Regions from separate parts of the Pantoea stewartii genome, predicted to be linked through region 1. Evidence: predicted binding sites of a transcription regulator. Region 1 holds the regulator's gene; each other region holds the start of a gene.
The links. Region 1 encodes Fur, which represses iron uptake genes when iron is present. Its sites were predicted from a motif close to ATAATAATGAGAACNACTATCAA; they were not measured.

Region 1 (7,288 bases):
GCCCATGCCCGCTCAATGATCAGTCCGGTGGTGGTGAGCAATATTGAAGACTTCGCCGGTTTAACGCTGCTGACGCAGGGCCAGGTCATCGCCGGTGAAACCCCGCTGTATGAAGTAAAAGGCTAATTCCCTGTATCCTCAACAAAAGGCAGGAAGCGATTCCTGCCTTTTTTTATTTTAATCGCCCAACAAACGGTTGTTTCTCTGCAACGCTTTGTGGATCATACCCGGATATTACGTGGTATAAACCACCCATTCTATGCGTTGAGGATTTTGAGATGAGTGAGGCTGAAGCCCGCCCAACGAACTTTATTCGTCAGATTATTGACGAGGATTTGGCGAGCGGTAAGCACAGCAGTGTGCATACCCGTTTTCCGCCAGAGCCAAATGGTTATCTGCATATCGGCCATGCTAAATCAATCTGCCTGAATTTCGGTATTGCACAAGATTATCAGGGCGAGTGCAATCTGCGTTTTGACGATACCAATCCGGTCAAAGAAGATATGGAGTTCGTCGAATCCATTAAGCGTGACGTGCAGTGGCTGGGTTTTACCTGGAGCGGCGAGGTTCGTTATTCATCTGACTATTTCGACCAGCTTTATCACTATGCCGTTGAACTGATCAACAAAGGCCTGGCCTACGTTGATGAACTGACGCCAGACGAAATTCGTGAATACCGCGGTACCTTAACGGCACCGGGTAAAAACAGCCCTTACCGCGACCGCAGTGTGGAAGAGAACCTCGCGCTGTTTGAAAAAATGCGCAATGGCGAGTTCGCAGAGGGCAAAGCCTGTCTGCGCGCGAAAATCGACATGGCTTCCAGCTTTATCGTCATGCGCGATCCGGTGCTGTACCGCATCAAGTTTGCCGAGCATCATCAAACCGGCAATAAGTGGTGCATCTACCCGATGTACGACTTTACTCACTGCATTTCGGATGCGCTGGAAGGCATTACGCACTCCCTTTGCACGCTGGAATTCCAGGACAACCGCCGCCTGTATGACTGGGTGCTGGATAACATTACTATTCCTGTTCATCCGCGTCAGTATGAGTTTTCGCGCCTGAATCTGGAGTATGCGGTGATGTCAAAACGCAAACTGACGCAGTTGGTCAGCGAGAAGCATGTTGAAGGCTGGGACGATCCGCGCATGTTAACCGTGTCGGGTTTGCGTCGTCGTGGTTACACCGCGGCCTCCATTCGTGAGTTCTGCCGCCGCATTGGTATCACGAAGCAGGACAACATCGTTGAAATGGCTTCGCTGGAATCCTGTATCCGCGACGATCTTAACGAAAATGCGCCGCGGGCGATGGCGGTGCTGGATCCGGTGAAAATTGTGCTGGAAAACCTGCCTGCCGGGCACAATGAAGTGCTCAGCATGCCAAATCATCCTAACAAACCGGAAATGGGCACACGCGATGTTCCCTTTAGCCGCGAGATCTGGATCGATCGTGCCGACTTCCGCGAAGAGGCGAATAAGCAATATAAGCGCCTGGTGCTGGGTAAAGAAGTGCGTCTGCGTAATGCCTATGTCATCCGTGCGGAACGGACCGCGAAAGATGAAGAAGGCAATATCACCTGCATCTACTGCACCTGTGACGTCGATACGCTGAGCAAAGATCCCGCTGATGGTCGTAAAGTCAAAGGGGTTATCCACTGGGTCTCTGCTGAACATGCGCTACCGGCAGAATTCCGTCTGTATGACCGTCTGTTCAGCGTCCCGAATCCGGGTGCGGCGGATGATTTTCTGACGACAATCAATCCGGATTCGTTGGCGATTAAACACGGGTTCGTTGAACCCGGTCTGCGTGACGCAGAAGCCAGTGCGCCTTATCAGTTCGAACGTGAAGGCTATTTCTGCGCTGACAGTGTGTATTCAACACCGTCGCAGTTAGTGTTTAACCGTACTGTTGGTCTGCGCGATACCTGGGCGAAAAACGGCGAATAATTTACGCCGCATGGTCATCAGATGATCGGTAAAGGGCGAGCAATCGCCCTTTTTTATTGGGTGGATTTTTTTTAGCGCCGACATTTGTCCTGAACCCGTTTAATTCGATTAATTTTACTTCTGTGGAATCGCTCTCAGTTTAATTTTTTTAATAACTTTCCCGGTGTGAATTATTTTTTTTCAGGTACGCTAACCCTCTGTAGTCTTTGTTTGCGGGTTAAAAAGGAAAAAAATGACAGTTTTCGCACAGGAAGCCAAACACAGCGTTGTCGTCTTACATCAACTCATTGAACATATTTTTAACCACAGCCGTGACAGTGGTGACAGCTTTCATCTGCTGCTTTCTCATTTTCATCCTGACTTCCAGATGGTCACGCCACAGGGCAAGATGCTGAACCTCAATGAGGTTGAAGAACTCTTTCGCCGCTTACAGGGCGCACGGGAAGGGATGCGCATCGCGACCAGCGAACATGTGATCCTGTCAGAGCACGCTAACGAGGTCACCATTCAGTATCGGGAAGTGCAGATGATGAATGGGGAAAATAAAAGCCGCATTTCCGTTGCGATTCTGGACTGCTCCACCTCGGTGCCCCGCTGGCGCTACCTGCAGGAAACGCTGGTGGCGTGACTGACAGGCACAAAAAAGCCGATGCAGGCATCGGCTTTTTCTTTACCGTCTGACAAACGTTACTTGTCGTGCAGTGTTTCGTCTTCGCGGCAATCGCCCAGGGCACAGTGACCATACAGGTACAGGCTGTGGTTGGTGAGCTTAATACCGTGACGGGTCGCGATATCACGCTGACGCGTTTCAATAGACTCATCACTAAATTCAATGACTTTACCGCAATCCAGACAGATCAGGTGATCGTGATGGTGCTGCTGCGTCAGCTCAAACACCGATTTACCGCCTTCAAAGTTGTGGCGGGTCACAATGCCGGCATCGTCGAACTGGTTCAGTACACGGTAAACCGTGGCCAGTCCAATCTCTTCGCCCATATCAATCAGGCGTTTATACAGATCTTCCGCGCTGACGTGATGGCATGCAGGTTCCTGAAGCACTTCCAGAATTTTGAGTCTGGGCAGGGTGACTTTCAGGCCAGCCTTCTTTAATGCGGTGTTGTTGTCAGTCATGCGGATATTGTCCTGTTACTTTGGTCACTCTTGTGGCATGTAGCCTGTATGTCGATCGACCGCCATTCTCATTTGCGTCTCATTATAGAACTGATGCGCTGAAATGAAAACCGATGCTGCCTGCGATGAAACCGTGGCGATGTTCGCGGTACAAAGCATGGAGGGCGGGCTGGCTACCATTTCGCGTTGTGTCATCTCAATTCCAGGGAAATAAGCAGATGATCGATGCGGGTATTCTACAGACTAAATGCGGAAAGTTACAAAAATGTAGCTATTATTTTTATAGGAAAAGCCATTGATGCAGTGTGGACCAGCGCCCACACTGCGCTCATGGCTATCAGGCTTCGATAATTTCTTTGAGTTGCAGTTCATCGAAGATCTGCTTAACCCACTTGTCGACGCGTTCGTTCGTCAGTTCTGGCTGGCGATCTTCATCAATCGCCAGGCCCAGGAAGTGGTTATCGTCTGCCAGACCTTTTGAGGCCTCGAAGTGGTAGCCCTCGGTTGGCCAGTGGCCCACGATAATGGCACCGTTAGGTTCGATGATGTCACGAATGGTGCCCATCGCGTCACAGAAGTACTCGGCGTAGTCTTCCTGATCGCCACAACCGAACAGCGCCACCAGCTTACCGTTGAAGTCGATCTCTTCCAGCGTCGGGAAAAAGTCATCCCAGTCGCACTGTGCTTCACCATAGTACCAGGTCGGAATACCCAGCAGCAGGATGTCAAAGGCTTCCAGATCTTCTTTAGTGCTTTTCGCGATGTCGTGAACCTCTGCAACGTCTTTGCCCAGTTGTTTCTGGATCATTTTTGCAATGTTTTCGGTGTTACCGGTATCGCTGCCAAAGAAGATGCCTACGATTGCCATGGGTAAAATAACCTCTTAAATCCTGATGATAGAATGAATGCCTGAGCATATTCAGCAAATGATAGCAGACCACGCAAAAGGGCGGAACTTGTAAAGCCACGACATTTGTTTCTGTGTGCGGTTTACGTGCGTTAGTCCAGTTTGAGTTGCGCCAGCAGCATTTGTTCAATTAATTCACTGCGGCTGAGATTACGCTGTTCAGCCAGCGTATTAAGCGCTTCTACCGCCTGGCTGTTCATTTTGAGTTCGACACGGCGAAGCCCGCGCCCTTTGTCACGTTTCAGTTGATTGCGTTTATTGATACGCAGTTGTTCATCACGCGTAAGCGGACTGGTTTTAGGGCGACCAGGGCGACGCTCGTTAGCGAACAGATCGAGCGTCGTGCGGTCAGTGTTTTCTTTTGCCATGGCTTAGTACAACTGAATGGGCGCAAACGGATCGTGCCGCTGCGCAGATTAAATTACTGGCTTTTACCGTGGATACGCGCCCACGGCAAAAATTTAGCGCGCCATCATACTCCAGGCTAACCATGGACGCCAATCCTAAACTTTTACAGCCAGTTAAGCGGGTTTATCGTGCAAAAAACCGGCGAATGCTGCGTAAAACAGCATCAGGTTTTTCGGCGTGGACCCAGTGACCTGCACCGCCAATCACGTGCGCCTGCGCGGCGGGAAACTGTTGCAGTATCGCGTCACGGTACTGATTGTCCAGATAAGGGGAGTCACCACCGCGAATGAACAACGCCGGGTGCGGCCACGCGGGCACCGTTTCCCAGCCGGTGATATGCGCATAGTTGTCCCAGAGCGCTGGAACGTTAAAGCGCCATTCACCGCTACTGAACGATTTCAGGATAAACTGAATCACACCTTCTTCATTAAGATGCTGACGCATAATTTCGGCCGCCTCACTGCGCAGCGTCACGCCCGCGTCGGTGACGGCTCGGATCGCGGCAAAAATTTCGTCGTGGCGGCGCGTCTGATAGTCGACGGGCGCAATGTCGATCATCACCATCTGTTCTATCCGCTCAGGGGCCAGGGCGCTCATCGTCATGGCAATTTTACCGCCCATGGAGTGACCAATGACGGAAAGGCGCGCAATGCCCTGCGCATCAAGCGTGTCCAGCATATCCTGGGCCATAACCTGATAGGTCATCTCGTCAGCGCGCGGAGATAAGCCATGATTACGCACATCAACCTGGATAAGCGGATGGTCATCTTTCAGACCGCGCGCCAGAACGCCGAGGTTATCAAGACTGCCAAACAAACCGTGAATGAGCAGAACGGGTGTGGAATCAGCAGAAGATTGTTCAGTTTGCAGACGGGCATTCAAAATCATAGCAAAGTTCTTAAGTGTGAGACCTGCGCTTAGGTTATCATGGTTTCACCTTTTCAGGTGCGCTGCTTCCGGTGGCATTAGGACATATTCTGACTTTTGCCCCTAAACCGTTTGAATGCTATCAGCCTGTCTGAATTTAACTTTATAATCTTCATGTTAGAACCTGCACACGGCCTGAAACCCCGGTGTTTACCTCTGGATTTTCAGAAAATCGCGGGTTCTGTCGTGAGTCAAAACCGTACGGAATAAGATGAAAACGATCGAAGTTGACGAAGAGCTCTACCGTTATATTGCCAGCCACACGCAACATATTGGCGAAAGCGCATCCGATATTCTGCGCCGTATGCTGAAGTTTACTGCGGGTCAGACAGCCACCGCGACCGAAACACAGCCTGTTGCCGCCTCGCAGCCGTCTAAAACGGCACAGTCGGCAGGGAATGAGTCACGCCCTCAGGATCGTGTTCGTGCAGTGCGCGAGTTGCTGCTTTCTGATGAATATGCAGAGCAGAAGCGGGCGGTAAATCGCTTTATGCTAATCTTGTCAACGCTCTATCGTCTGGATACGGCCGCGTTTGCTGAGGCGACCACCTCCATGCAGGGCCGTACGCGCATCTATTTTGCAGGCGATGAGCACACGCTGCTGCAAAGCGGCACCCATACCAAGCCGAAGCATGTGCCCGGTACGCCGTACTGGGTCATTACGAATACCAATACCGGTCGTAAACGCAGCATGATCGAACACATTATGCTGTCGATGCAGTTCCCATCGGAACTGGCTGAGAAAGTTTGCGGCACCATTTAAACTGAAGCGTCAGGGAGAAGCGCCAATGGCCAATCACCCCCGTGCCGGGCAGCCTGCCCAGCAGAGCGATTTGATTAACGTTGCACAATTAACTTCACAATATTATGTCCTGCAGCCCGATGTGGCGAATCCAGAACATGCGGTGAAATTTGGCACATCAGGCCATCGCGGTAGCGCAGGACGTCACAGCTTTAACGAAAAGCACATTCTGGCGATTGCGCAGGCGATTGCGGAAGAGCGTAAAAAGAACGGTATTACCGGCCCGTGCTATGTGGGTAAAGATACGCACGCGCTGTCTGAGCCCGCGCTGCTGTCCGTGCTGTCCGTGCTGACCGCAAACGGGGTTGATGTGATTGTTCAGCAGGATAACGGTTATACGCCAACGCCTGCGATTTCGAACGCTATCCTTGAACACAACAAATCCGGCGGCCCACTGGCGGATGGCATTGTGATTACGCCGTCGCACAATCCTCCGGAAGATGGCGGCATTAAATACAATCCGCCAAACGGTGGTCCGGCAGATACCAACGTCACCAAAGTGGTGGAAGACCGCGCGAATCAGCTGTTGAAAGACGGCCTTAAAGACGTTAAACGTCTGTCACTGGATCAAGCCTGGGCCAGCGGCCACATCCATGAAAAAGATCTGATTCAGCCTTACGTGGAAGGTCTGTCACAGATCATCGACATTCCTGCGATTCAGAAAGCGGGTCTGAAGATTGGTGTCGATCCGCTTGGCGGTTCCGGGATCGCTTACTGGCAGCGTATCGCTGAGCACTACAAGCTGGATCTGACGCTGGTGAATGACGCTGTCGACCAGACTTTCCGCTTTATGCACCTGGATAAAGATGGTGTGGTGCGCATGGACTGTTCGTCCGAATGCGCCATGGCGGGGCTGCTGGCCTACAAAGACAAATTCGATCTGGCCTTCGGAAACGATCCGGATTATGACCGTCACGGCATTGTTACCCCTGCCGGGCTCATGAATCCAAACCATTATCTGGCCGTTGCGATCAACTATTTGTTCCAGCACCGTCCGCAGTGGGGTCAGGACGTTGCCGTGGGTAAAACCCTCGTGTCCAGTGCGATGATTGACCGGGTCGTGGACGATATTGGCCGCAAACTGGTAGAAGTCCCGGTGGGCTTTAAATGGTTCGTGGATGGCCTGTTTGATGGCAGCTTTGGTTTTGGCGGCGAAGAAAGTGCGGG
Region 2 (7,288 bases), 540 kb from region 1:
GCGATTCCGGCGGTGGAATACCTGATGAGCCAGGATGGCGGCGGGGCCAAACGTTTCTTCCTGCTGGGAACAGATTATGTTTATCCCCGCACCACCAACAAGATTTTACGCGCCTTCCTGCATTCAAAAGGCGTGCAGGATAAAGATATCGAGGAAGTGTACACCCCGTTTGGCTACAGCGATTACCAGACCATCGTCTCTAATATCAAGACGTTCGCCGCTGGCGGCAAAACCGCGGTGGTCTCCACCATCAATGGCGATTCCAACGTACCGTTCTACAAGGAACTGGCTAACCAGGGCATCAAAGCCACCGATATCCCGGTCGTAGCCTTCTCGGTGGGTGAAGAGGAACTTCGTGGGATTGATACTAAACCGCTGGTCGGTCAGCTGGCAGCCTGGAACTATTTTGAATCCTTAGATAATCCGACCAACGCGAAATTTGTTGCCGACTATCGGGCTTATGCAAAAGCGCACAATCTGCCGAATGCCAGCACCGTGGTAACCAATGACCCGATGGAAGCCACCTACGTAGGCATTCATATGTGGGCGCAGGCCGTCGAGAAAGCCGGTACGACCAATGTGGATAAAGTGCGTGCGGCCATGGCCGGTCAGACCTTTAAGGCCCCGGACGGGTTTACCCTGACGATGGATCAGACCAACCACCATCTGCACAAACCCGTGATGATTGGCGAAGTTGAAGAAAACGGTCAGTTTAACGTGGTCTGGCAGACGGACAAACCGGTACGCGCCCAGCCCTGGAGCCCGTATATTCCCGGCAATGATAAAAAACCGGATCATCCCGTGAAAACGACGCAGTAAAACTCAGACCGCCCTCGCGCTGGCTGTGAGGGCGGCCGTCAGGACATCCTATGCTCGCCCTTTTGATGAGGCTCACCATGATGCTTCGCCTGAATTTTTTAGCGTTATTGCTGCTTCTGCCGCTGTTTGCCAGCGCCGGACCCGCTACGGACTTTGCCGCCGCCAGCCGAACTCAGCAGGCCGATCTGCTGCAACAGTGGGCCGCTGCGCCAGATGCCCGCCGTTTACCCTTGCTGGAAGCGTTAAAAGCCGAAACCGTCGTGACGGATCAGGACCACCATCCCTTTAGTAAAACCGGGAATACGCTTCAGCCACTGGATGACGCCGCACAGCCCAACGGCGACGTTAAAAAGCTGTTTATGAACAACCGCCTGCGTGTACTGGTCGCCAGTGCTCTCGCCGCCCATCAGCTGGTAAGCCCTGATGCCGGCGTGCGCCTGCGCGCGGCGCAACAGTTACAAAACGACGCGGCCGCTGACCTGCTTCCGCTCATAGAAAAACGCCTCAGTGTTGAAACGGATCCTCAGGTTCATGCTGCGCTGGCCATGACGGCGGCCAGTCTGCAGCTGACCAGCCCGCAGCCGATAGTGCGGCTTAGAGCGGTCAAACTGCTGGGCGAATCCAGCGATCCTAATACTCAGGCCAGCCTGCAGCGCCTGACGCAGCCCGCAGCCGAGCCCGATGAAACGGTACGCGAGGCAGCGGCAGACAGCCTGAAGCAGATGAAAAGTCGCCTGATGTGGGGCGATCTGCTGGGACAGGCATTCAGCGGGCTCTCGCTGGGATCGATCCTGCTGCTGGCCGCACTGGGCCTGGCCATCACCTACGGTCTGCTGGGAGTGATCAATATGGCGCACGGTGAAATGCTGATGCTGGGCGCGTACGCCACCTGGCTGGTACAAAACCTGTTTCAGCAGTTTGCACCGCAGTATATCGCCTGGTATCCGCTGCTGGCGCTGCCGGTCGCGTTTCTGATGACGGCAGCCATTGGAATGGCGCTGGAGCGCACCATCATTCGCCATTTGTATGGCCGCCCGCTGGAAACCCTGCTCGCGACCTGGGGCATCAGCCTGATGCTGATTCAGCTGGTGCGTATGCTGTTTGGTGCGCAGAACCTGGAGGTCGCCAATCCCGCCTGGCTGTCGGGCGGATTGCAGGTGCTGCCCAATCTGGTTCTGCCCTGGAACCGCATTGCAGTGATCCTGTTCGTGGTGTTTGTGCTGATACTAACCTGGCTGCTTCTCAACCGCACACGGCTGGGGATGAACGTGCGCGCCGTCACCCAAAACCGGGCCATGGCCGACTGCTGTGGCGTGCCGACGGGCCGCGTGGACATGCTGGCATTTGGTCTGGGTTCCGGTATCGCGGGGCTGGGCGGCGTCGCCCTGTCGCAGTTAGGCAATGTCGGACCAGAACTGGGCCAGGGCTACATCATCGATTCTTTCCTGGTGGTGGTGCTGGGCGGCGTCGGCCAGCTTGCCGGAACCGTGGTCGCCGCACTGGGACTGGGCATTCTCAACAAAGTGCTGGAGCCGCAGATGGGGGCCGTATTGGGGAAAATCCTTATTCTGGTGTTGATCGTGCTGTTTATTCAAAAACGTCCGCAGGGACTGTTTGCCGTGAAAGGAAGGGTGACTGACTGATGACGCAACCTCTCACCTTACGTCTGACGCGTCAGGCACCGCGCCTGACGCTGGGCATTGGCGCAGTCGTTACGCTGCTGCTGCTGATCATGCCGTTCCTGGCACTGCTGCCCGCCTCGCATCCGCTGGCGATCTCCACCTATACCTTAACGCTGGTCGGTAAAATTCTGTGCTACGCCGTGGTCGCGGTGGCGCTGGATCTGGTGTGGGGTTATGCGGGCTTACTTTCTCTGGGGCATGGCCTGTTTTTTGCGCTGGGCGGCTATGCGATGGGCATGTACCTGATGCGCCAGGCCTCCGGGGACAGCCTGCCCGCGTTTATGACCTTCCTGTCCTGGGATCGGCTGCCGTGGTTTTGGGCAGGCACGCAGCATTTCGCCTGGGCGCTGTGTCTGATTGTCCTCGTGCCGGGCCTGCTGGCGCTGGTGTTTGGTTTCTTTGCCTTCCGCTCGAAAATCAAAGGCGTGTATTTCTCAATCATGACCCAGGCGCTGACCTATGCCGGCATGCTGCTGTTCTTTCGCAACGAAACCGGTTTTGGCGGTAACAACGGCTTTACCGGTTTTACGACCCTGCTGGGCTTTAGTGTGACCTCAACCAACACGCGCATCGGCTTGTTTATTGCTACCGTCATGCTGCTGTTAGCAAGCCTGGTGCTGGGCTTCGCGCTGGCCCGCAGTAAATTTGGCCGGGTGCTGACCGCTGTTCGGGATGCCGAAAACCGCCTGATGTTCTGCGGTTACGATCCCCGGGGTTTTAAGCTGTTCGTCTGGACCCTCTCGGCCATGTTATGTGGCCTGGCAGGCGCGCTCTATGTGCCCCAGGTTGGCATTATTAACCCCAGTGAAATGTCCCCGACCAACTCCATTGAAGCCGCTATCTGGGTCGCACTTGGCGGGCGCGGTACGCTTATCGGTCCGCTGCTCGGGGCCGCCATCGTCAACGGCGCGAAGAGCGTCTTCACCGTGGCTTTTCCGGAGTACTGGCTGTTTTTCCTGGGGATGATGTTTATTTTGGTCACGCTGTTTCTGCCGCGTGGCGTGATGGGTTTACTGCGCCGGAGAAAAGATGACTGAGACCCTGTTCACCCAAACCCTGCCAGCCGATCGTTATCGTGCCCGGCGCGATCCGGTCCTGCAGTTGGCTAACATCACCGTAACCTTTGAGGGGTTTCGTGCGCTTAACAATCTTTCTTTGCAGATTGGTGTCGGTGAACTGCGCTGCATCATTGGTCCTAATGGCGCAGGTAAAACCACGCTGATGGACGTTATTACCGGCAAAACGCGTCCCGACACAGGGCAGGTCATTTACGATCAGGATAAAAACCTCATCGCCCTGTCGCCGGTCGAGATTGCCCGAAACGGAATTGGGCGCAAGTTTCAGAAGCCGACAGTGTTTGAAGCGCTGACGGTATTTGAGAATCTGGAGATTGCCCTGAAAACCACCAAAACCGTCTGGGCCAGCCTGCGTGCGCGCCTTGACAGCGCGCAACGGGATCGGATCGATGAGATCCTGACGCTGCTGCGGCTTAGCGCCGCCCGCCAGCGACCGGCAGGTCTGCTGTCGCATGGCCAAAAGCAATTTCTTGAAATCGGCATGCTGCTGGTGCAGGAACCGCACCTGCTGCTGCTTGATGAGCCCGCTGCGGGCATGACCGATGCGGAAACTGACTACACCGCAGAACTGTTTCGCAGTCTGGCGGGCAAGCATTCACTTATGGTGGTTGAGCACGATATGGGCTTCGTGGAAACCATTGCCGATCACGTCACCGTTTTGCATCAGGGAGCCGTACTGGCAGAAGGTTCCCTGCGCGAGGTACAGGCCAACGAGCAGGTCATTGACGTTTATTTGGGGCGCTAAATGTTACAGGTATCTGAACTGCATCAGTATTATGGCGGCAGCCACATTCTGCGTGGCCTGTCTTTTGAGGTTAAACAGGGTGAAGTCACCTGCCTGCTCGGCCGCAACGGTGTGGGGAAAACCACGCTGCTGAAATGCCTGATGGGCTTAATACCGGCTAAATCGGGCGAGGTGCGCTGGCAGGACAATATCATCAACGGGCGAAAGCCCCACCAGCGCGTGCAGGCCGGCATGGCTTACGTGCCGCAGGGGCGGGAGATTTTTCCGCGTCTGACGGTTGAAGAGAATCTGCTGATGGGCCTGTCACGCTTCTCATCCTCGCAGGCAAAGCAGGTGCCTGAAGAGATTTACCAGCTGTTTCCGGTATTGTTCGATATGAAATCCCGCCGGGGCGGCGATCTGTCCGGCGGCCAGCAACAGCAGTTGGCCATTGGCCGGGCGCTGGCCAGCCGTCCACAGTTGCTGATCCTCGACGAGCCTACCGAAGGGATTCAGCCTTCAGTGATCAAAGAGATTGGCCTGGTGATCCGCCAACTGGCACAGCGCGGCGACATGGCGATTCTGCTGGTCGAGCAGTTTTATGATTTTGCCGCGGACCTGGCCGACCGCTATCTGGTCATGTCGCGCGGTGAAATTATCCAGCGCGGGCGCGGTGAAGAGATGGAAACGGATAACGTGCGGAGCCTGGTCGCCATCTGATTCTCCTCCTGTCAGGCAGGTCGGCGCGCAGGCTGACCTGCCTGGATCGCGGCACCCTGCGCTTTCTTCCCACCTGAGCCATGCACGCCCACGGTACGCATCCGTGACCGGCCCGTTTCTTTTCCGTCGTTAAATTCTTGTGTAATAACGCACAAGACATCTTGTAATAAATAACAGTAAGTATAATAATTCTCATTTGCATTCAATGTGCATAACACCTTTGTCACATGACTTTCTGCGCCTTTCTTCTGCCGGGCGCGTTGTATTTGCCTTTGTAAGGGATAAACAATGAGAATGCCTTTTGGCCCGAAACGGTTAGCGCTACTGTGTTCCATCGCCATTGCCGCCCCTGCGGTCTCCTTTGCCGCCGATACGCTGGTGGTGACAGCAAAGCCGGAAGAAACATCGACCACGCCCACTGAAGGCTACACGGCGACCGTCAGTAAAGGGGCAACCAAAACCGATCGTCCTTTGATCACCACCGGTCAGTCCGTTTCGGTCGTGACGCGCCAGCAAATGGCCGATCAGGGCGCAATGGATGTGAATCAGGCGCTTAACTACACCGCCGGTGCCTTCACGAACTTCGCTGGCGCAGCCACCCGCTACGACACGGTCTCTCTGCGCGGCTTCCACGGCGGCGATGTCGATAACATTTTCCTGGACGGTCTGCGCCTGATGAGCGATCCCGGCAGCTATAACGTGCTGCAGGTCGATCCCTGGTTCCTCGACCGTATTGATGTGATCAAAGGTCCTTCTTCTGCCCTGTATGGACAGACGGTGCCGGGTGGCTTAGTGATGGAAAGCTCCAGACGTCCGCAGTATGCGCCTGAGGGACATTTCCGTTTGTCTACCGGCAACCATAACACCAACAGCGCTGCGTTTGATTACACCAATGCCATCAACGATCAGTGGGCGTTTCGTCTGACCGGCATAACACGCAACAGTGATACGCAGTACGATCACACACGCGAAGAAAAATATGCGATTTCGCCTTCACTGCTGTGGCAACCTGATGAGGATACGTCACTCCTGCTGCGCGCTTATCTGCAAAAAGATCCGTCCGGCGGCTATCACAGTGCCGTGCCAGGGGACGGCAGCATCACCGAACATAACGGGCGTAAGCTCAGCACCGGTTTCTATGATGGCGACAGCGCGCTGGATCAGTTTAAGCGGCGGGAGCAGATTTACAGCGCGGAATTCGCTCACCGCTTTAATGAAACCTGGGCGTTTCGCTCGAATGCCAGCTACTCCCATTCCAATGTCGATCTGGATCAGGTTTATCAGATTGGCTGGGCATCACCGCAGTCAGAACTGCTCAATCGCTACTATTCCGGCTCGCGTTCGTCGCTGCAGGCGTACGCGATTGATAACCAGCTGGAAGCCGACTTTGATACCGGTCCGGTGGATCACAAGGTGGTGCTGGGTGCGGAATACCATCAGTACACGAACGATTTACGGGATGCCCGCGGCCCAGCCAGTTCACTCAATGCGCTGACAGGTCAGGCCGTGGGCGTGAATCCGGCTTACGTGTTTACAAATTCACAGCGTCGTTACTATCAAACCGGCGTGTACCTGCAGGATGAGCTGAAATGGGACAAATGGCATCTGGATCTCTCAGGCCGCTACGATCGCATCGTGTCTGAAAACCGCCAGTACAGCACCGATACCCAATATCGTCGTCAGGATGATCACGTCAGTGGCCGGGCGGCGCTGCTGTATGCCTTCGATAACGGGATTTCGCCCTACGTCAGCTATAGCCAGGCGATTACGCCACAATCCCTTTCCGGACGGGATGGCAACCTGCTGAAGCCAACGACCTCGGAGCAGTATGAGACCGGCATTAAGTACCAGCCCGTGGGCACGTCCGATCTCTACTCCGCCGCGATCTACGACCTGACACAGAATGATGTCGGTAACCGCGTGGTAGTGGGCTCCTATTATGAACCGGCTGGCAAAGTGCACTCTCAGGGCCTCGAACTGGAAGCGCATAATCAGCTCACCCCGCGACTGAGCACGCTGGCGAGCGTGACGGTGAACCATGTGCGCTTCAAAGATTCCATCGACGGCAATAACGGCCACACGCCTTACGTGACGCCTGACTCGATGGCGTCTGCCTGGGCGAAATACCAGTTTGATGCGGGAATCAGCGTCGGTGCTGGCGTGCGTTACATTGGTCGGCAGTGGGCAGACAATGAGAACACCACACGTCTGCCTTCCGCTACGCTGTTTGACGCCTCGGTCCGCGCTGATTTAGGTGCCTGGAACAG
Region 3 (7,288 bases), 1.9 Mb from region 1:
TGCAGTAATGTGTCACCCGACTGCAGCGATGATTTCAACACCCAGGTCAGCGATCTGCGTGCGCTGGCGGAGCTGGCCGCGCAGTACGGTATTACCCTCGGTTATGAGGCGCTGGCCTGGGGCCGACATGTCAGCCTGTGGCGTGATGCCTGGGCCCGCGTGGAAGCGGTGGACCATCCCTCCTTTGGCATTGTGCTCGACAGTTTTCATATTTTGTCTCGCGGCGACAGCCTTGACGGCCTGGACATCGTGCCGCCCGAAAAAATAGTGTTCGTGCAACTGGCAGATGCGCCGCTGCTGAAAATGGACGTGCTTTCCTGGAGCCGTCACTTCCGCTGCTTCCCCGGCCAGGGGGAACTGAATCTGACGCAGTTTATGACGCAGCTGTCAGCACATGGCTATCGCGATGCCTGGTCGCTGGAGATTTTTAACGACGGATTCCGCGCTTCACCGGTAGTGCCGACGGCGCAGGACGGCTACCGATCGCTGTTGTGGCTGGAGGAGCAAACCCGCGACTGGCTGGTCAGACAACCGCTGCTGCCCAGCGCGCTGGCTTCACTGGCGGGAGAAGAATTATTTCACTCAGCGCCTCAGCCGCCGCTGCTGGCACTGGAGTTTATTGAATTTGCCGTCAGCCATAACGATGCGCTGGCGTTAGGGCAGTGGCTCACGCAGCTTGGCCTGGTGCACGCGGGCGAGCACCGTTCGAAACAGGTTTCGCTTTATCGCAACGGCAAGGTCAACGTCATTCTGAATGCGCAGCCCGACAGCCAGGCCAGCGGTTACTACCATCAGCATGGTATTTCCCTCTGTGCAGTGGCCTGGCGCGTACGCGGCGTGGAGAACCTGATTCAGCGGGCGCAGGATTATGGCTACGCTATCTGGCAGGGCGAAACCGGCCCAAATGAACGTCAGATACCGGCTTTATGCGCGCCGGATGGCAGCCTGATTTATCTGGTGGAAGACGAGCCCGCCGGTCAGGACGGTTACCACAGTGATTTCAATTTAACGCATCGCAGCGCGCCTCAGCCTGCGATGCAGACCCTGGATCATCTGGCGATCGCGTTGCCGGATGAAACGCGCGACAACTGGATTATGTTCCTGCGCAGCGTACCGGGCTTTGTTCAGGATACCGAATGGGAACTGCCTGATCCGCTTGGGCTGGTGCGCAGCCGCGTTTTACGCAGCCCGAATGATGCTATCCGTCTGCCGTTGAATATGTCGGTCAGCCGGGAAACGCAGATCGCCCGTGCGTTGACGACCTACCAGGGGGCGGGATTACAGCACGTGGCGTTTGGTTGCGACGATCTGTTCAGCGCAGTAAAAGCCGCCCGCGAACGCGGCCTGAAAACTTTGCGCATCCCCGCTAACTATTATCAGGATCTGCTGGCGCGCTTTGACCTCGACCCGGATTTTCTGGCGCAGTTACAGCGCTTTGACGTGATGTATGATCGCGATGAACAGGGCGGAGAGCTGCTTCACGTCTATACGGAACCCTATGAAAAAGGGCGCTTTTTCTTTGAATTACTGGAGCGGCGGCGTCGCTATCACGGCTTCGGTGCGGCAAACGCGCCGGTACGGCTGACCGCCATGCGGTAATTCACAGGGGCCAGGCTGACTGGCCCCGTTACCCCAATCCCGCGTTTTCTCTCTTTCCCTTTGCTGACATCACGCCGATCACGCTCACAATCCTCACCGGACAGTCCAGACAGACTTTCCAGAAAATTCCTTATTTTTAACAAGCCATTAACGCATTTCAGCTGCCCGCACGGGCGCAGGTTGCGCGATAAACGCACAAAATTTCGATTATCGCCATTTCTTGCCCTGCAGCGCCTGCATATAGTAACTGCACATTACTTATTTCACCGGAGAGTCACCGTGGCGGAAAGCAAAGCAATTGATGTTCGGGCGTTAATCGACAGCCGCCCGCTGGGGATGTGGCAAAAGATGGTGGTGCTGTTCGGCTTCTGCATCATCGCGCTTGATGGGTTCGATATCGCCATCATGGGGTTTATTGCCCCTGAATTGAAAGCAGACTGGGGGATCACGAATCGCGAACTGGGGCTGATTATCAGCGCGGCGCTGGTGGGACTGGCGCTGGGGGCGATGCTCTCGGGTCCGCTGTCCGATAAGCTGGGCCGAAAAGTGGTCATCATTAACAGCGTGTTCTTTTTTGGCGCGTGGACGCTGATCACCGCCTTCTCGCAAAATATGGAACAGATGGTCCTGTTTCGCTTTCTCACCGGCCTGGGTTTAGGCGCGGCGATGCCGAATGTGGGGACGCTGGTGGCGGAGTTTGCCCCGGCCAGACGGCGCGCCTTTCTTATCACCGTCGTTTTTTGTGGCTTTACTTTTGGCGCGGCACTGGGCGGTTTCGCCGCCTCCTGGCTGATGCCGCACTTTGGCTGGCATGCTGTGCTGTTGCTGGGCGGTATCCTGCCGATCCTGTTTGTGCCGTTACTGCTGTGGGCGCTGCCGGAGTCGGTCTGCTTTCTGGTGGTCAGGCGCGCGGCCAGCCAAAAAATTCACCGTATCCTGGCGAAACTGGCCCCGGATCTGGATCTGCAACAGTGTACGCTGGCGTTGCCCCCGGTCAGTCGGGCTCACGCGCAACCTGTGAAAGTCGTCCTCAATGACACCTACCGCTTCGGCAGCCTGATGCTGTGGGGCGCCTATTTCACCGCACTGTTTCTGTTTTACACCCTGGGCAGCTGGCTGCCGATGCTGATTAAAGACAACGGCTTTAGCGTGGTTCAGGCGGCGGTTATTACGGCCCTGTTCCAGGCTGGCGGCACCTGCGGTTCTCTGTTTTCCGGCTGGCTGATGGATCGTATTGAATCGCATCGTGCCTTATCGCTGATTTACGGCGCGGGTGGACTGTTTACTGTTTGTATGGGGCTGTCGATGACGCATCCGGTGTTGCTCGGCGGCTGCGCACTGATGATAGGCTTTTGCATTGGTGGCGCGAACACCGGAATGAATGCCCTGTCGGCCAGCTTTTATCCCACCGAGGCGCGGGCAACCGGTTCCAGCTGGATGCACGGCGTCGGGCGCGTTGGCGCAATCCTGAGTGCGCTGGCGGGCGCGGAAATGCTGGCGCTGGGGTGGGGCGTTACCACGATTTTCGCGGTATTAGCGATTCCGGCCTTGCTGACGGTGGCAATGATTGCGGCGAAAGGACGCTATCAGCAGCGTCAGCGCGCGGACAGCGGCACCGTCTCCCGCTGGGGCGTCAGCCCGGGGGATATCCATTAACCTGCCCAGCCGCGGTCAATGCAGACAGGGCAGTAAGCCCGCGTCCATGTCCCGTTGCGGCACAAACAGATTTTGCTGTGCCGCGTTGTCTGCCTGACTCAGGCAGGGCGGCAGCGGTTGCGCAGGGCGCTGACGCAGTAAGGTATCAGGCTGGAACAGGGGGGAGGTTGACGTACTTACCGGTGTTGGCGCTTCCCCGCTGTCTGCACGGAATGGCGGCCGGACGGACTTTTTACCGGCGTGATGCGCATAGTGAAAACGCTTCAGTTTGCCCGGCGGTGCCGCATTGCGTGAAGCATGAATAAAGCGAATGAGCGCGACCGTGCGGAGCTGACGACTGAAACACTTCACCATACCGGATGAGGGCTTACCCGATTCATAGCAGCGCCTGAAGAAGTGCAACGTAATCAAGGTGTTCGTCGCGGCATAGCACGCCCCTGAACAGGGTGAAACCATGCCCGATCCCGGCAACAGCAGTGAGATAAGCAGGAAGACGCGCGACAGCCAGAGAGAGGCTGGGCGTCCCGGCATTTGTGGCGAGTCCTCAGCGCCTGGTACAGATACCAAAGAGGACCGGCGCGCGCCGGCACTCAGTGACGCATCTTCCGGATGGGCCCGGACGGATTGCCGATCAGCGTGGCGATTGCAGGCAGCGATCCTGTTATGTGAAGCACAGCGGCCCTGCTGCTTTATTCGACGAAAAAACGTCATCAGGCTGGCGATAAAGAGGTTACTCATCGGCTGTTTTCATTATGTTTGCGCAACGGCCACTTACAACAGGCAAACCCTGACTGGCGGCCTCAATGTTTTACATGCTGGCTTATCTGACAATGAAAATTCAGATTGATGCTGGACCGGATAAAATTATTTTTCTCGCGCCATTATGACGCCCGATGGCTTATTAAACGCCACAAAACACTTTCCCTGCGTCTGCGGTTAGCGTGCTCAGCAGGGCGGGCTGCGGATCAACTCACTCTCCATGCGCATCAGCCATCGACCAGGCAGTTTCTGACCGCCCTCATCGCTGCGTTGCATACTGTCCGGATACAGGCAACACGGTGCAACAGATACGGCTACGCGTTATCCCTTCTTCCAGCGATATCCAGCTATTTGATTGTAAATACTAATGAGAACCACTATCAATTCGATTGATTTTTGCTATCATTTGCCCTTATTCCGCATCCTGTATATGAAGTTGGAGAAGCAGCGTGGTAGCCAGTGATTTAATGCAAGCGGACCTTTCCGTGTGGGGCATGTATCAGCATGCCGATATTGTGGTGAAGGTTGTCATGATCGGTCTGTTACTGGCCTCGGTCGTGACCTGGGCCATTTTCTTCGGGAAGTACGCTGAGCTGAGCGCCGCCAGACGTCGCCTGAAGCGTGAACAACTGGCATTAGGCGAAGCCCGCAGTCTCAATGATGCCGCGCGCGCGGCCCAGAGCTTCCATGCGGCCAGCCACAGCGCGGTGCTGTTACATGATGCGCAAAACGAGCTGGAACTGTCCGCAGGCGTGGAAGAAACCGGCGGCATTAAAGAACGCACTGCGTTTCGTCTTGAGCGTCGGGTTGCGGCATTCTGCCGTCATGCGGGGCGCGGGAATGGCTTCCTGGCCACGATTGGCTCGGTGGCGCCCTTCGTCGGCCTGTTTGGTACCGTCTGGGGCATCATGAACAGCTTTATCGGTATTGCCAAAACCCAGACGACTAACCTGGCGGTCGTGGCACCGGGTATCGCCGAAGCGCTGCTGGCGACGGCCATTGGTTTAGTCGCGGCGATTCCGGCGGTTGTGATTTATAACGTGTTTGCCCGTATGATCGCTAATTACAAAGCCTCCTTAGGCGACGTTGCCGCGCAGGTCATGCTGCTGCAAAGTCGCGATATCGACCTGGGAAACCTGGCTCAGCCTGAGGTCAGCCGTCCTGCCGCCGCGCAAAAACTGCGTCTGGGGTAAGCGTTATGGCAATGCGATTTAACGACAGCTCAGAAACCGATGGTGAAATGCATGAAATCAACGTCACGCCGTTTATCGACGTGATGCTGGTACTGCTGATTATCTTTATGGTGGCTGCGCCCCTGGCAACGGTGGATGTGCGTGTGAATCTGCCCGCGTCCACCAGTGCGCCGCAACCGCGTCCGGAAAAACCGGTCTATCTCTCGATTAAAGCCGATAAGCAGCTTTACGTAGGTAACGATCAGGTGAACAAGGACGCGCTTATCAACGTGTTGATGCAGCAGACGCAAGGCAACAAAGATACCACCATTTTCTTCCAGGCCGACAAATCGGTCGATTATGAAACCCTGATGAGCGTGATGGATGAACTGCGCACGGCGGGTTATCTCAAGATCGGCCTGATGGGGATGGAAACGGTAAAAAAATAACGCGTCGTTGATGTGCGCAGGCTAAACCCGTCCTGCACAGCCTTGCAGTGAGTGCGTTTCGCCTGTTTCTCCTTCATCCGTTTATCCCTTGTTTTGTAAGACAGCGCGTTCAGCCCGACGCGCTTTTTTTATGCCTGACTTTTTGCCACATCTTGTCTGGCAAATCCTGCGCCGAGCAGGCAGTTATGCTGCTGTAACCCTTCTGTTAATTTCTTGTTACTTAAACCAGAGAGTTTGTAAAGTGCAATGGTGATGGAGGTCACATTAATCTCACCTCTGGCAGGCTAAAAGGGATAAAAAACCAAGGAAGCAGTTATGAGCCAAAGTGAAACTTTACAAAAGCCGCCAAAAGGTGCGGCCAGAACCATTTTCAATGTTACCAGCGGTAACTTCCTTGAAATGTACGATTTTATGGTGTTTGGCTACTACGCCACGGCCATTTCCAAAACCTTTTTCCCCGGAGACGATCCCTTCTCCTCGTTAATGCTGACACTGATGACCTTCGGTGCCGGCTTTCTGATGCGTCCTCTGGGGGCGATTATTCTGGGAGCGTACATTGACCATCATGGCCGTCGTAAAGGACTGCTGTTAACGCTTGGGCTGATGGCGTTAGGCACGCTGACTATCGCACTGGTACCGGGTTATGCCACCCTGGGTGCTGCCGCACCGATACTCATTTTACTTGGTCGCTTATTGCAGGGTTTTTCTGCCGGGGTAGAACTGGGCGGCGTTTCGGTTTATCTGGCCGAAGTGGCACCGAAAGGGCGTAAAGGGTTCTTTGTCAGCTGGCAGTCCGGTAGCCAGCAAATCGCGGTGATCTTCGCGGCTCTGCTGGGGCTGGGGCTGAATCATCTGCTCTCACATGATGAGGTGACCGAATGGGGCTGGCGTATTCCGTTTGTCGTGGGCTGCCTGATCGTCCCTTTCCTGTTCTATATTCGTCGCATGCTGGAAGAGACCGAAGCCTTTAGTCAGCGTAAACACCATCCATCAATGACCGACATTATGCGTTCCGTCGCCAGCAACTGGGCACTGGTGCTGGCCGGTATGCTGATGGTGGTGACCACCACGGTGATGTTTTACATGATCACCGCGTTCACGCCAACCTTCGGCAAGACCGTATTAATGATGAGTGACAAACAGGCCTTTATGGTGACGCTGTTTGTGGGGATTTCCAACCTGTTCTGGCTCCCGGTGATGGGCGCGCTGTCTGACCGCGTAGGTCGTCGTCCGCTGCTGCTGACGTTTACGGTATTGATGATTGCCACCGCCTGGCCTGTGCTGCACTGGATGGTTGGCGCGCCGAGCTTCGGCCACCTGCTGGCGGCGGAGCTCTGGCTCTCCTTCCTCTACGCCAGCTACAACGGCGCGATGGTGGTTTATCTGGCAGAAATTATGCCCGCCGAGGTGCGTGCCGCCGGTTTCTCGCTGGCTTACAGCCTGGCCACGGCGCTGTTCGGTGGCTTCACGCCCGCCGTTTCCAGCTATCTGATCCACGCCAGCGGCGATAAGGCGATGCCCGGCGCGTGGCTGACCTTTGCGGCCATTTGTGGATTAATCGGGACATTACTGATTGGCCGCATGGTGAAACAGTATCGCGCCCGGCATAGCGGAACCCCCGTCAGCGCGCCGCTCTAAAACGCGATATCCACC

Region 2: a site for Fur is predicted at 5,201-5,223, ahead of G5574_RS16725 (TonB-dependent siderophore receptor). Genes of this name have one in related genera too.
Region 3: a site for Fur is predicted at 4,376-4,398, ahead of exbB (tol-pal system-associated acyl-CoA thioesterase). Genes of this name have one in related genera too.

The regions. Positions count from the first base shown of each region.
Region 1 covers NZ_CP049115.1:4,077,278-4,084,565, forward strand. The annotation lists gene nagE (N-acetylglucosamine-specific PTS transporter subunit IIBC) at 1-126, shown strand, start outside; gene glnS (glutamine--tRNA ligase) at 279-1,946, shown strand; gene G5574_RS19255 (hypothetical protein) at 2,179-2,574, shown strand; gene fur (ferric iron uptake transcriptional regulator) at 2,634-3,077, opposite strand; gene G5574_RS19265 (hypothetical protein) at 3,102-3,272, opposite strand; gene fldA (flavodoxin FldA) at 3,415-3,945, opposite strand; gene ybfE (LexA regulated protein) at 4,077-4,352, opposite strand; gene ybfF (esterase) at 4,516-5,280, opposite strand; gene seqA (replication initiation negative regulator SeqA) at 5,531-6,082, shown strand; gene pgm (phosphoglucomutase (alpha-D-glucose-1,6-bisphosphate-dependent)) at 6,108-7,288, shown strand, end outside.
Region 2 covers NZ_CP049115.1:3,541,391-3,548,678, reverse strand. The annotation lists gene urtA (urea ABC transporter substrate-binding protein) at 1-819, shown strand, start outside; gene urtB (urea ABC transporter permease subunit UrtB) at 897-2,462, shown strand; gene urtC (urea ABC transporter permease subunit UrtC) at 2,462-3,538, shown strand; gene urtD (urea ABC transporter ATP-binding protein UrtD) at 3,531-4,322, shown strand; gene urtE (urea ABC transporter ATP-binding subunit UrtE) at 4,323-5,021, shown strand; gene G5574_RS16725 (TonB-dependent siderophore receptor) at 5,310-7,288, shown strand, end outside.
Region 3 covers NZ_CP049115.1:2,154,413-2,161,700, reverse strand. The annotation lists gene G5574_RS10185 (bifunctional sugar phosphate isomerase/epimerase/4-hydroxyphenylpyruvate dioxygenase family protein) at 1-1,599, shown strand, start outside; gene G5574_RS10180 (MFS transporter) at 1,879-3,255, shown strand; gene G5574_RS10175 (hypothetical protein) at 3,271-3,786, opposite strand; gene exbB (tol-pal system-associated acyl-CoA thioesterase) at 4,482-5,207, shown strand; gene exbD (TonB system transport protein ExbD) at 5,213-5,635, shown strand; gene G5574_RS23880 (hypothetical protein) at 5,764-5,898, opposite strand; gene tcuC (MFS transporter) at 5,951-7,273, shown strand; gene G5574_RS10155 (Csu type fimbrial protein) at 7,270-7,288, opposite strand, start outside.